Regions from separate parts of the Paenibacillus sp. FSL H7-0735 genome, predicted to be linked through region 1. Evidence: riboswitches for the same ligand, from Rfam matches in the RefSeq annotation. Region 1 holds a riboswitch; each other region holds the start of a gene.
The links. A riboswitch is a leader RNA that binds a small molecule or an ion and turns the genes downstream of it on or off. The one in region 1 is predicted to bind thiamine pyrophosphate.
Positions count from the first base shown of each region.

Region 2: it holds a riboswitch for thiamine pyrophosphate, as region 1 does, so the genes downstream of both, NSS82_RS14420 (ABC transporter ATP-binding protein) here and NSS82_RS11150 (thiamine phosphate synthase) in region 1, are expected to answer to the same signal.
Region 3: it holds a riboswitch for thiamine pyrophosphate, as region 1 does, so the genes downstream of both, thiC (phosphomethylpyrimidine synthase ThiC) here and NSS82_RS11150 (thiamine phosphate synthase) in region 1, are expected to answer to the same signal.

Region 1 is NZ_JBBOZH010000001.1:2,479,296-2,484,065, reverse strand. It holds gene NSS82_RS11160 (thiazole synthase) at 1-482, opposite strand, end outside; gene thiS (sulfur carrier protein ThiS) at 538-741, opposite strand; gene NSS82_RS11150 (thiamine phosphate synthase) at 780-1,385, opposite strand; TPP riboswitch at 1,500-1,601, opposite strand; gene NSS82_RS11145 (SDR family oxidoreductase) at 1,689-2,561, opposite strand; gene NSS82_RS11140 (GDSL-type esterase/lipase family protein) at 2,798-4,770, opposite strand, start outside.
Region 2 is NZ_JBBOZH010000001.1:3,196,209-3,200,978, forward strand. It holds gene NSS82_RS14410 (ABC transporter substrate-binding protein) at 1-388, opposite strand, end outside; gene NSS82_RS14415 (ABC transporter permease) at 385-1,161, opposite strand; gene NSS82_RS14420 (ABC transporter ATP-binding protein) at 1,142-1,837, opposite strand; TPP riboswitch at 2,036-2,139, opposite strand; gene NSS82_RS14425 (amino acid ABC transporter substrate-binding protein) at 2,362-3,198, shown strand; gene NSS82_RS14430 (amino acid ABC transporter permease) at 3,252-3,920, shown strand; gene NSS82_RS14435 (amino acid ABC transporter ATP-binding protein) at 3,934-4,686, shown strand.
Region 3 is NZ_JBBOZH010000002.1:874,981-879,750, forward strand. It holds gene NSS82_RS31435 (phosphotransferase) at 9-995, opposite strand; gene thiC (phosphomethylpyrimidine synthase ThiC) at 1,081-2,823, opposite strand; TPP riboswitch at 2,926-3,035, opposite strand; gene NSS82_RS31445 (beta-galactosidase) at 3,105-4,770, opposite strand, start outside.

The sequences.
Region 1 (4,770 bases):
CGATTCGTCCCGATCGGCGCACCAAGCGGCATCACAGCAGCAGCACCGGCATCTCTCAGACGTAAAGCAGCCGAAAGGTCCGGACTCATATATGGCAGTACTACAAAACCCTCCGCCGCTAGAATCTCTGTAGCTCGTATGGTCTCCAGATTATCTGGAAGCAGGTATTTCTGATCATTGATCACTTCGATCTTCACCCAGTTCCCCAGTCCCGCAGCTCTTGCTAATCTCGCAATACGGACTGCCTCTTCCGCTGTACGCGCTCCTGAGGTATTAGGCAGAAGAGTCATGTGGCCGGGAATGTGGTTCATGATATTTTCTGCTCCACCTTCCGGGTCCACTCGGCGAAGCGCTACAGTAATCACCTGAGAACCAGAGCTTGCGATCACTTCGGGGATCAGAGCATTCCGGCTATATTTTCCGGTTCCGATAAATAATCTACTAGTTAATTCGATGCCTCCAATATGTAACGGGTCATGCATGAAATTACCTCCCTTTGGTTCTTATAAATTTCTCAAAATTCTATACCGCTCCATCTCAACCCCCACCAACAAAGTGCACCAGTTCCAAACGATCATCCTCGCTCAGAGCAGTACTTTCATAATTCTCCTTACTGACAATTTCTCCATTCAGCTCAATGATCATCAGACGACCCGACCACTCAGGAAGACTGATCAAATCAGCTATAGTTTGAATACCACCAGAACACTCTGCGGATTTCCCGTTAATCAACAGTCTCATTCTGAATCACCCCCTTCGCCTATGCTTTTACCTCCCGGCTATGAATGAACCGCCTTATGAATAGCTTTGGCGGCCTCATAAGGATCATCCGCTCCGCAAATTCCGGACATCACAGCAATTCCTGCCGCGCCTTGCCTAATGATCTGCGCCGCATTAGCGGGACCAATTCCGCCAATCGCAATTACAGGAATAGAGCTAGTCTTCACCGTTTCTGCAAGCAGCTCTAACCCACGTGCGGGCAGCCCTAGCTTGCTCGCCGAGGGAAATACATGGCCAAACAAGCAATAATCAGCTCCCTGCTCTGAAGCATTCGCCGCTTCTTCCGGAGAATGAACCGATCTCCCCAGCCAAAGCTGAGGTGCAATTCGCCGGGCTGTAAGCGGGCTCAGACTGTGCCCAGCCAACTGAACACCCGCGGCACCAGCTGCCAATGCTACATCGATCCGGTCATTGATTATCAGTTTGGTAGCGGGTATACCGGCAGCCAACAGCTCCTGTGCCGCAGAGAGCAGTTCGCGTGCTGGACATTGCTTCTCTCTTAAGTGAATATAATCGACCCATGTCTGCACCGTGACAGCCAGTTCAACAAATTGTCTCAACAGCTGCTTGCCGTCTGATATTAGATGGATCTCAGCTTGTACCACTCGCGTCTCCTCTCTCTCACTTCCCTGTAGGCCAGTAAAAAACAAAAAAACTGCCCCCGTAAGGAAGGCAGTCAGAATCTGTATATAGACGGTACTACAAATAGCCCGACAACAGAAATTCGTTCTCCACTTCCCTACGCTGGTCTTAACCAGATCAGGTTCAAAGGGTCCGGAAATCCATTCCGTCTCAGCCAATCGGCACCCCTAGTGACATAAATATACAATTTTGAAATACTAACGTGGTTTATAGTAACATATTTTTTTATTGAAATACACCCATTTATTCACATTAGCTGTACTAATCTAACCGTTTACTACCTCGCCACCATTTACATGAATAACCTGTCCAGTCACATAACTGGAATCGTCAGAGGCTAGATATACATAGGCTGGCGCCAGCTCCTCTGGTTGTCCAGGCCGTTTCATAGGCTGCGTGCCTCCAAACTCGCTAACCTGCTTCGCATCAAAGGTAGAGGGAATTAGCGGTGTCCAGATTGGACCTGGTGCTACACCGTTTACCCGTATGCCCTTCTCCGCCAGATTCGTGGACAAAGATCGTGTGAAACTCAGGATAGCTCCTTTAGTTGATGAATAGTCCAGCAGCTGCGGGCTTCCGCGATAAGCGGTAATTGAAGTTGTATTTATAATTGTAGATCCTGCTTTTAAATGAGGCATAGCTGCTTTTGTTAAATAGAACATCGCAAATATATTCGTACGGAAAGTACGCTCTAGCTGCTCGGAAGTAATATCCTCGATCTTAGCTTGCGGATGTTGCTCCGCCGCGTTATTGATGAGAATATCAAGCTTTCCTAAGCCCTCTACCGTCTGTTTAATAAGATCCTTACAGAATTTCTCGTCACCGATATCACCTGGAATTAGGATACATTTGCGGCCTTCCTGCTCGACCTGACGTTTAGTTTCCTCTGCATCTGAGTGTTCATTAAGATATGAAATGACCACATCAGCACCTTCTTTAGCAAAAAGCACAGCAACTGCACGCCCAATTCCGCTGTCTCCACCGGTAATCAACGCCGCCTTGTCTTGCAGTTTACCTGCTGCTTTATAATTTGCCGGCTCGTATTTGGGCAGCGGCGTCATTTCACTCTCAATCCCTGGCTGATGATGCTGCTCCTGTGGGGGTAAGGTTTTTGTAGCTTGTTTATTATTGCCTGACATCTTCCCTATCTCCTCTCGTTAAGCAAATTGATAGTTAACTGATCATCTTAGGATGGCACAACAATGCATGTTTATACGCTGGGTTTGTCATTTTCTTAAATCGCTTTACGAATCTTACTTACCACAATGCAAGTAGAAATAAACAACCGTGGATGTAAACTGCTGTAAGTGGAGAGGACTTCACTGCATACAAAAAGGCACAGCACCGCTGCTGTGCCTTGAATTGTTCACCCTAACTATTTCAAAGAAGAAACATGATTTTCTGCATTCACTTCATGTTCCAGTACCCACATAAAATAAAGAGCCTTAGCTGCTTTCTCCCGGGTCACTATGGCTTTAGGTTCTAGTTCTGTCCCATTGACCATTTGACCTCTAGCAATCCCCACTTCAGATCTAATAAGCCCTAATTCATAAGCACTTTTCACTTTTGAAATTAAAAAGGGAGAAATGTCCGCCGTATCAACCAGCTGCTGCCAGGATACAAGTGGATAGTACATCGCTCCTCTAGCTCCTGGATCCAGATTGAAATCATAACCAGGATCTCCTGGCACTACTGCTGTGCCGTTATAATCAGTCATGTACTTAGGTTTATTAGCAAACTTTACTTGGTAAACATCATAGAGAATAGCACCCATCGTTTCACGTGACAGCTTACCTTTCGGGTAATAGGCAAGATCTGATCTTTCCACTTTCATTAACTTAGAAACACTGCGTGTGAATTCAGCAACTGTCATCTCCGTATCTGGCTTAAAATTCCCTTGACGGTCTTTGCCCATTACTCCCAGCTGGATTAATTTTTCAATTTGATTGCGGTAATAAGCAGCTTCCCCGGTCGTCGTATCATTAGTTATTTCCGGAAAAACCTTATCCCAGTTGCCTGTTAGTGCCGCATGCTTAACGTTCCCTTTAAGATAAGCAGTAATGGAGGCAGCAGTAGAATCGCCAGTAGCACCTTTCTCTACAAGCTCCGTAACAATCATCCGCGAAAATTGTTTGGCGAGCGCTTCTTTAAAATGAGTCCCATCGATTTTCTTTGAAGGATGCCCGTTAGCGTAACTTCCGTCATTTGTTTTGCCTGGAGTTTCTCCGGCTTCAATTGACATGAAGAGGGCTGTTATCGCTTCTACTCCGATCTCGTTATAATATTTCAGACTTTCCGAGTTAAGGTCAATAAGTGTAACTCCAGATTCATCTGCAACCCGTTTAAGAATATCTACAAACTTTCTTGATTTAAAAGAATTCTCATAGATATATCCCGGACTTGCATTCCCTTTAATTCTGGACATTGGCGTTACCAGTACTGGTATCATGCCCCGGGCTTGGATCGCAGGGAGATAAACTTCTTTAAGGTAGTTTTCATACATTGCCTCAGTCGAACCTCTGCCGTAACGTCTGAACTCATCTGCACTCTCATCATTGTGTCCGAATTGAATAAACACATAATCCCCAATGCTGCCACTCAGTAAAATGTCGTTAAGTCGACCTTCTGTATAGGCATTTTTAAACGAGCGTCCTCCCATGGAATAGTTAGTTACACTCACTTTATGTTGATTAAACATACTGCCAATAATCTGGCCCCAACCACTCATTGGCGCTTCGTCGAAGGTGTAGGACTTGACCGTGGAATCTCCAAGTATAAATAAATTCGGAAGAGCTCCAGCTGCTCTATGCTGTGGCAAAATCGGTTCCAGTATGATCTCCTCAATCCCTACAGCTGTGTTCACTTTGTTCGGTTCAATCTCAATATCTATATGGTCACGGCCGTTTACATACGTATAAGTCCACTCTTTCCCTTTGGCTACAGCCGTATGCTTGACGGGTACAAGCTTTGCCGCGTCCCAATGTCCACTTTTCAACAAGCGGCTGGTCTGCATTCCTGATACTGACACGATCCCATCCTCTGCGTCAGAAGTCGTTTTTACATATACGTTGTAGGTTCCAGGGGAAGCATCCATTCGAAACGCCATGCCGTAGTTATTATAATTATCCTTTTCAGATTTAGGTTCAGCAAAAAAATAAGATTCTGTGATGAAAAAACCTGTTCCATCGGATGTAATTGAATCGGTATGCACTTCTCTAGCGGGTAAAGCGTTGGTCTCTTGGACAAAACCATAACCTAATGATGAGTCATACAATTGCGCACCGCGATTAGGATCATACCTAACGGATTGATACCCTGTTTTAACTTGGTTTGTAAAATTGAGCTTGT
Region 2 (4,770 bases), 720 kb from region 1:
GCACGATTGCTGCAATCGAACGTACAGGGATTTTCTCGCCGCGTGCCATAAGTACCTGAGGTTGATAACTGAGCGCTAGATCAATTTGATTCGCTGCAACAAGCTTTAGGGAATCATTGCTGTCCGCAGGCATTTTGATCTCGACATCCAAACCTTCCTCTTGGAAAAAACCTTGCTGTTGCGCAGCGTATAGAAAGGAATGAACGGCATTGGGATACCAATCAAGCATAATCGTCAGCTTGTGTGACTGCTTATTTTCGGTATTGGAGGAACCGGTTTGGGCATTGTTATTTAGCTTGTCTGCCTTCCCGCAGCTGCTTAAGAGCAAAAGTGTGCATACTAGAAATACAGAAAAAAGTCCTCGTTGTGGGGATTTTAAATGATTCATTGGTTTGATCCTCTTTTCTTTAAAAATAATTGTTCGAGTAAAGCTATCGCCAGAAAAAGCACCACACCAAGCGCGGACAGCAGAAATACAGCCGCGAACATTTCATCGCTCTGCATATTTCCGGCCATTCTGCGGCTGAAGTAACCGAGTCCTTTACTGCCGCCGAGCCATTCCCCGATAGTAGCTCCGATGACGCAGTATACAATGGACAGCTTTAAGCCAGAGAAAAAAGCAGGCAACGCCAGTGGAATTTGGGTTTTGACAAGCAGCTGCCAGCGGTTTGCACCAAATGTTAATAATAAGTCCTTGTAAGTCTGGCCACTTGTACGAAGTCCATCATATGTACTCACTACGACTGGAAAAAAAGCCGTCAAAAACACCACAGCCACTTTGCTCCACAGCGAATATCCGAACCACATAATAAAAATGGGGGATAGCGCAATTAATGGGATCGTCTGGCTAATGATAAGAAAGGGATAGATGGCCTTTTCTATGGGGCGATACAGGAACATTCCAGTGCCCAGCAATACACCACAAATAACAGAAAGGACAAAACCCACCAGTATCTCCTGTAACGTCGCCAATAAATGCTGTCCAAATAATAATTGCCTGTGCTCGATCAATGCGATTCCAATAGAGGAAGGTGCAGGGAGAATAAAGGCTGGAATCATGTGAAGGCGAACAGCTGCCTCCCAGATTACAAGAATGAGCAGTACCAGAAGAAGGAAGGGACCATAGTTGTCTAGATGTTTTTTAAAAGGTATAGGTTGCATGCAATCTTCGCTCCAACTCTTCCCGTAGTGCTATAAACCGGGGTTCATAGTTCATCTTATAATGTCTTGGCCTTGGTAGATCCACAACGATCTCCTGTAATTCGCTGTGCGCACCGCCAGATAATAAATAAATCCGGTCACTGAGCAATAGTGCTTCTTCCAGATCATGAGTGATGAGCATAATCGTCTGATTCAATTCACCCCATAACTCCAACAGCCAACGGTGTATCTCGCGTTTGGTCATGGCATCGAGAGCGCCAAAGGGCTCATCCAGCAGCATAAGACCACTTCCGCCTCCAGCCACTAAGGTGCGCAGAAATGCGACTCGCTGTTTCATTCCTCCCGAAAGTTCATGGGGATAAGCCTTCTCTACATCTGCTAAGCCGAAGCGGGTCAACATTTCCCGAATCTGAGTGATCGTTTCTTGTTTATTGAATCTGGGCTTGATCTCCCAAGGCAAAAGGCAGTTGTCGAGCACTGTCCTCCAAGGCAGCAATAAATCCTGCTGAGGCATATAAGCGATCTGACCTAAACGACTAGCGGTTGACGGGTGCGTAGAGAGTTTTATTTTTCCGTGAGTAGGTTCGAGTAAACCGGCAATCGTTTTGAAAAATGTACTTTTCCCGCATCCGCTAGCACCTACTACGGAGACGAATTCCCCTTGCCTGATATCCATGGATAGATCTGCGAATACAGGGGGTTGCTCAGATTCCGGAAAAGAGTAGGTTAGGCCTTGAATAGATAAAATGGTCGTGATGATCTAACCTCCTAAAATTTTTGTGGAGCGCCTAAACAAATAAAGACCCATCCATTTCCAGAGGAAATGAATGGGTCAAAAAGTTCATTCTGCATAATAACACTTAACATGCTTGATGAAAATTCTGCTCCACTTCCCTCCGCTGGTATGATCCAGATCAGGTTCTAAGGGTCCGGAGCTTGAAGCTCCGTCTCAGTCGGCCGACTCCCCTAGTGAAATAACAGGTCCATATTAATTTGTTTATAAATATACCATATCTTTCTGAGAAGTAAAGAGAGAAAGAAGTGAAGGATTAATCCAAGATTGGGTAAGATATAGGTAGAAATCTAGTTAATATTATAATTCCGATGTATATAATCGGAAAAAAGTATTGACGATCATGTGATGGCAGTGTACTATTCAATTTACCGGAAAAAAACCGGATAGAGAGAGGGGATTTAAGAATGAAAAAATGGAGTTTAACTATTATATTGGCGTTAACCGTGGTCCTTGTAGCGGCTTGCGGCAATAATTCGAATACCAATACGGCTGCTGAACCAACAGCTGGAACGAATGGTGGAACAGCATCTTCAGCGCAAAACAGTTTGGAGGCTGTGAAGGCCAGCGGCAAATTGCGGATAGGTACAGAAGGGACTTATGCACCTTTTACTTATCATGACACTGCGGGGAAATTGACTGGTTTTGACGTGGAAATTGCTGAAGAAGTAGCCAAACGTTTAGGTGTTGAAGCTGAATTTTTTGAAACTCAGTGGGATGGTATTTTTGCTGGGATGGATGCGAAACGGTTTGATGTCATTTTCAATGAAGTTTCCATTAACGAAGATCGCAAAGTGAAATATGATTTCTCTGAACCCTATATCGTATCCAAAGCAGTATTGATCGTGAGCGAAGACAATGAGGATATTAAGACCTTTGCCGATCTTAAAGGTAAAAAAGCCGGACAATCCCTGACAAGTAATTTATCCGATATCGCTCGTGAGAACGGTGCTGAAATCGTAGCTACAGATGGTTTCAATCAAGCGATGGACCTGCTGACTTCGGGACGTATTGATGCAACTGTGAATGATGGCTTGTCTTATCTGGATCTAAAAAAACAAAAACCAGATGCAAAAATTAAAGTGGTTGATGAGATTCCTGAAGGATCACAAAGTGCCGCAGTATTCCTGAAAGGCAATGATGAGCTGGTGAAAGCGGTCAGTGATGCGATTACAGAGATGAAGAGTGATGGAACGTACTTGAAAATTTCCGAGAAATACTTTGGAGCTGACGTTTCAAAATAATACAAGGCTAGCAAGGCTAATTAAGCCTGGAAGCTAAAAAGGATGTCTGAATAATGGATGACCGCAAAATACAAATTTTCTTAGACACACTGCTACCCCTGCTAAAAGCCGGGGTGGCTTTTACCATTCCGTTGGCGCTACTTTCCTTTGTGCTTGGATTGATTTTGGCGATCCTAACCGCGCTGGCACGTCTTTCACCGTGGGTAATTCCGAAGCTAATCGCCCGTTTTTATGTGTGGGTTATTCGAGGAACCCCGTTGTTAGTGCAGCTATTTATTATATTTTATGGTTTGCCGGCTGTTGGTATTGTACTCGACCCCTTCATTGCCGCCACCATTGGATTTACCCTTAGCGTAGGGGCTTATTCATCGGAAATCGTACGCGCTGCTATCCTGTCGATACATAAAGGCCAATGGGAAGCTGCCTTCTCAGTCGGGATGACTCGTGGGCAGGCTCTGCGCCGCGTAATTCTGCCACAAGCTGCGCGCGTTTCTGTACCGCCGTTATCCAATTCCTTTATTAGCTTGGTTAAAGATACTTCGCTTGCAGCGATCATCACCTATACGGAGATGTTTAGAACCGCACAGCAGGTAGCCTCTACCACTTATGAGCCTCTGCTGGTATACTCCGAAGCAGGATTGTTTTATTTAGTGTTCTGTTCTGTGCTGTCGGCGCTGCAAAATTACTTGGAGAAACGACTCGATCGTTACTCTGCGACCTAAAGGAGAGATACTTGTGATTGAAATCATTAATTTGCATAAATCCTTCGGCGCACTCCAAGTGTTAAAGGGTATTGATCTGAAAATGGAGCATGGAAAGGTACTTGTCATTATTGGGCCATCTGGCTCCGGGAAGACTACACTGCTGCGCTGTTTTAATCTGTTGGAAATCCCGGATCAAGGCAGCCTGTCGCTCAGTGATATCACCATCAATTTTACAGATCATAAGAAAATTCCTCAGAATTCCGTATTGGCCCTTCGTCAGAAAACAGGGATGGTCTTTCAATCGTATAATTTATTTCCGCATATGACTGCGCTTGGCAATGTGATGGAGGGACAGGTAACTGTCCTGAAACGATCCAAGGAAGAAGCGCGCAAGCGGGGGCTTCAGCTGCTGGCTAAGGTGGGTTTGGCAGATAAAGCTGATAACTATCCACATCAGCTGTCAGGTGGACAGCAGCAGAGAGTGGCCATCGCCCGGGCTATGGCAGTAGATCCAGAAGTGTTATTGTTTGATGAGCCCACTTCGGCGCTCGATCCTGAGCTGGTAGGGGAAGTGCTTAAGGTCATCAAACAATTAGCGGCAGAAGGTATGACTATGGTGATTGTGACCCACGAGATGAAATTTGCCGCCGATGTAGCGGACCGGATCATTTTGATGGATGGTGGTCATATCTTAGAGCAAGGGACTCCGCAAGAAGTGCTGGAGCATCCGAAGAATCCCCGGGCTCTGCAATTTCTGAACAGACTGAATGGTGAAGAAGAGTAGAAAGACAATATACACGAAAAAGCAGCTCGGGAATCATCCGGAGCTGCTTTTTCATGTGTGGATTATTCAAATGAGAAGAGTATC
Region 3 (4,770 bases), on a different contig from region 1:
CGTTTTCACTATAAGTTCCCTAAGATAGCAGGTAAATTGTTCAGGTTCTTAGCCAGCCAATTCATTTCTTTTGCAAAACGTTTTGGAGGTACACTATGTTTGTCCATCGCGGCATTAATCCACCACGGGCTTTCCATATACCACAACAACTGCAATGATTTTGTTAAATCCCCCTGCTCCACCGTTCGTTCCTCACGATATCCGTCAATAAATGCTGAGGCTAGTGCTCCATCTAAATCTTCATCTAGAGCACATGACATCACTGCTCGCGCTACATCTAGCTGCGGATAATCATATTTGAACCGATCAAAATCTAGAATTGCAGACAATTGGCTATCTTGAAATAAAAGATTATCAACCCATAAATCACGATGTGCCCATCCAGCTTCAAGTCCTTCGAATATTTCCGGATCTATTTCTTCAGTCGCTCTTAGTTGTATCTCTAGGTCAGTGATAAGTGAGGTTTTACCCATTTCCTTTGATTGTTGTAGGAGTACATTCCAATGTTCTAAACGTTCCTCAGGGCTTTGTGGAATAAATTGTGGGGTTCTTTTCAAACTAATGGTCCCATCATTTAATAAACGATGCATTTTACCTGTGGCACGACCCAAATCAAACATTTGATGGATATTAATCTTACCCGGCTCTATGACACGGCCTTCACAATATTCCATTGCCATAAACGTTTCTCCCTGATCTGATTCCAGTAAAACATTATTGTTATAAGCCAACAATCCGGGACATGGGAGCCCCTGTAGATACAATCTTTTCTGTTGAGAAAAGGCAAAGTTCAGCTCTTCTGGGTTATACAATTTATATCTTTTTTTGTTGTATTGTTTAAGTAGAAATTGCCCTGAATCCGTTGTGATTTTCCATTTAAGATTTAACCAGCCACGTTTTATTGGGGTAGCATGAAGGACTTTCAATCCAAAAAAATGATAGAAACTATTACTTAAATCCTCTAAAATGGCTTCCTCTGAACGAATCGCTTCCATTTCATCAACTCCTATCTATTCAAAGTATAAAAGAAGAAGCCGCCAATGACGACTTCTTTTAGATATTTCTTTTTAGCAGAAAAAGTTATCTATAAATGAGGCTCCCGCCTTGGAGAAACTCTTCTGCCTTCTCTTGCATTCCTGATTCAATTCTCGTCGAATTACGGATATTATGAGAGATCTTCATACTGCAAAATTTCGGCCCGCACATGGAACAGAAATGAGCTGTTTTAGCGCCTTCCGCAGGCAATGTCTCATCATGATATTCGAGCGCTCGCTCAGGATCTAACGATAAATGAAATTGATCACGCCAACGAAATTCAAAACGGGCTTTCGAAAGAGCGTTATCCCGGTCTTGTGCTCCTTTATGCCCTTTCGCCAAATCTGCGGCATGTGCCGCTATTTTATAAGTAATGACCCCTACACGTACATCTTCCTTATTAGGCAGGCCAAGATGCTCCTTCGGAGTTACGTAACATAACATTGCTGTACCGAACCAACCAATCATCGCTGCACCTATAGCAGAGGTAATATGATCATACCCCGGCGCAATATCTGTAGTCAGTGGACCTAACGTATAAAAAGGGGCTTCGTTGCAAGTTTCAAGTTGCTTATCCATATTCTCTTTAATCAAGTGCATCGGCACATGTCCTGGACCCTCTACCATCACCTGTACATCATGACTCCAAGCCATAGCTGTTAATTCACCTAACGTCTCTAACTCGGCAAATTGTGCTTCATCATTCGCATCAGCAATCGAACCCGGACGTAATCCATCGCCTAGGGAAAAAGAAACATCGTACAGCTTCATGATTTCACATATCTCTTCAAAATGTGTATATAAAAAGTTCTCTTGATGATGCGCAAGACACCATGCCGCCATAATGGAGCCACCTCTTGAAACAATACCTGTCATACGTTGTGCCGTCAACGGGATATAACGAAGCAGAACTCCCGCATGAATGGTAAAATAGTCCACCCCTTGCTCCGCTTGCTCAATGAGCGTATCACGGTATACTTCCCACGTTAAATCTTCCGCTTTCCCATTCACTTTTTCCAAAGCTTGATAAATAGGCACCGTTCCAATAGGAACAGGAGAATTACGGATGATCCACTCGCGTGTCGTATGGATGTTTTTACCTGTGGAGAGATCCATTATATTGTCTGCACCCCAGCGGGTAGCCCATCTCATTTTCTCCACCTCTTCCTCTATGGATGAGGATACTGCGGAGTTTCCAATATTGGCATTGATCTTTACCAAAAAATTACGCCCAATAATCATTGGTTCACTCTCTGGATGATTGATATTCGCTGGAATGATGGCGCGGCCGCGGGCTACTTCATCTCTTACAAATTCCGGTGTCACATTCTCACGAATCGCAACGTATTCCATTTCCGAAGTAATAATCCCTTTGCGTGCATAATGCATTTGAGAGACATTACGCCCCTTTTTCGCTCGCAAAGGTTTTCTATGGAGCGCTGGAAACACTTCCGCCACAGCTTTTCCCGTTGCATTCCCGTTATCTTCAGGCTTCACGGTTCTTCCTTCGTACGCTTCCACATCCCCTCGTTCCTCAATCCAGCTTAGACGATTGGGCTCTAACCCCTGACGAATATCAGTATGAATATTAGCATCCGTGTAAGCCCCACTTGTGTCATAGACATGAATTGGGGCATTCTCCTCTTCGCCGTCTATGCCCGCAGTTGGACTAAGTGAGATCTCCCGCATAGGGACCTGAATATCAGACCGTGAACCCTTTACATAGACTTTTTGACTTGCTGGAAAAGCTGATAGATTGATTGGATCGTTGTTCAATTCGCTTGTCATCTCAATTCCTCCTATAAGGTGATTTGATCAAGCGGAGACGGTCTACTCCCCACACATAGAAAAGGCCACATCTGTATAAGATGCGGCCTTAGAGTAGACAAATAGAAATAGAGCTCCATTTCCTCCGCTGGCATTATCCAGATCAGGTTTGACGGTCGATAGTTATAACTATCCTCTCAGCCTGGTCCCACCAAGCTCCCGTGACTATAATTGCTACTTCAAAGTATAACCGAAAAGAGAGAATTATCCAAATCTACTCAAATGTGAGATCAATGTGTACGTTAGTATAACACCAATACCCCAAATCCTTCCAGAAGCACCTCGCCCGACAATGTTGTGCCGCTCAGTAAATCTGTTTTGGTCTCATGAAGATGGATCGTGACAGGAGTCTCACTATAATTAAGCAAAAAAGCATAACTGGAAGAAGCTCCGGTACGGACTTGCAGCTCTACCTCTTCTGGGAGCTCCAGCCAATTTGCTGGCGATTGTAGATCAATTAATTTTATGATCTCAGCCGCTGCCTGTTCGTTAAATACGGCTCCGTAATACCAAACCTCACCCTTGCCGCGACGATTTCTAGTTACCGCCGGTTTTCCCGCATAATAATCAGAGGCGTAAACCGCCATCACTTCAACCGAAGCTTCCTCTATTTTGAGAATATCATTAAAGTCATCTGCTCCTGTAACGACTTCGGTCGCGCCCGACCAGCTAATTGTTGTTGGCTGACGACTGCCCTTAACCATTGTGAATTCTTCAACTGTGATCCCGCATAGATCCTTAGCAGTACCTGGGAAAGGACGCATATAACATTGACCGCGCTCATCCTTATAGCCAGTTCTACAGCCGAAGATCAGTTTGCCGCCTTGTTGAACATATTCATCCAGCAGAGACGCTGTCTCATCTGTCATAATCGCTGGGTGAGGATAGATAAGCACGTCGTACCTTGCAAGCTCCTCCAGCGTTGTTTTTTTGCGCAGATAGAGCACGTCATTCGGGATATGCTTCCGCTGAAGAGCCTTGTACCACTCCTTATTGCTCTTCCACATAAACGGGCCATGCCAAACATCGTATTCTCCATCCCACTCATTGTCATAATCACGAACAATAGCAACGTTAGCCTGATTATGAGTACCGATAAACGCTTGACCTGCTGCTGCCAGCTCCTGACCGATCTGCCCCGCTTCCCGCACTCTCCGGTTAGGCTGATTATGATAGTCATTGATTCCATGCCAATAAATTTCATTGCCCATCGTAGCTGTCCGCCAGCGGAAATATAACACCATATCTGCCCCATGAGCGATCGACTGATAAGTCCATAACCGCATCTGCCCGGGCTTTGGAGAAGGCATATCCATCCGGTTCACCCAGCCACCCGGGCCTGACTGCTGCTCCATAATGCAGAAATTCGGGGATATCGAACGAACAACAGATAATGACAGTCCCCAGCCTCTATCATTCAGCGGATTCCGCTCATTCGGGTCATAAAAAATAGTAGAGAACTGAGGATAGGAATCATAGCTGAAGAAATCCAGCAGTTCATCCGTCATTTCATGGCTATCGAGATGACCGAACAGACCGTTCGTGGTTACCCATTGCTTAGGGGCAAGTTTACGAATAATATCCGCTTGGTTTTTGGCAAAAGAAATTGTATTGTCCGAAATAAACCGTTTTTCATCCAATGCCTGATGAGGATTGGGTTGCTTCGGTACTGGAGTCGGACGTGGAAGATAGACCTGAGACCAGTCACTATAGCTTTGATTCCAAAAAACAGCTCCCCATGCCTCGTTCAAATGCTCAAGCGTAACATATTTCTGCTGTAGCCATTCCCGGAAGGCCTTATGGTCACTCTCCGAATAAAATTCACTGATCTCACAGTTGAGCTCATTATCAATTTGCCAGCCAACTACACCCGGATGATTGCCGTAATGTTCAGCCATTTGTTCTGCA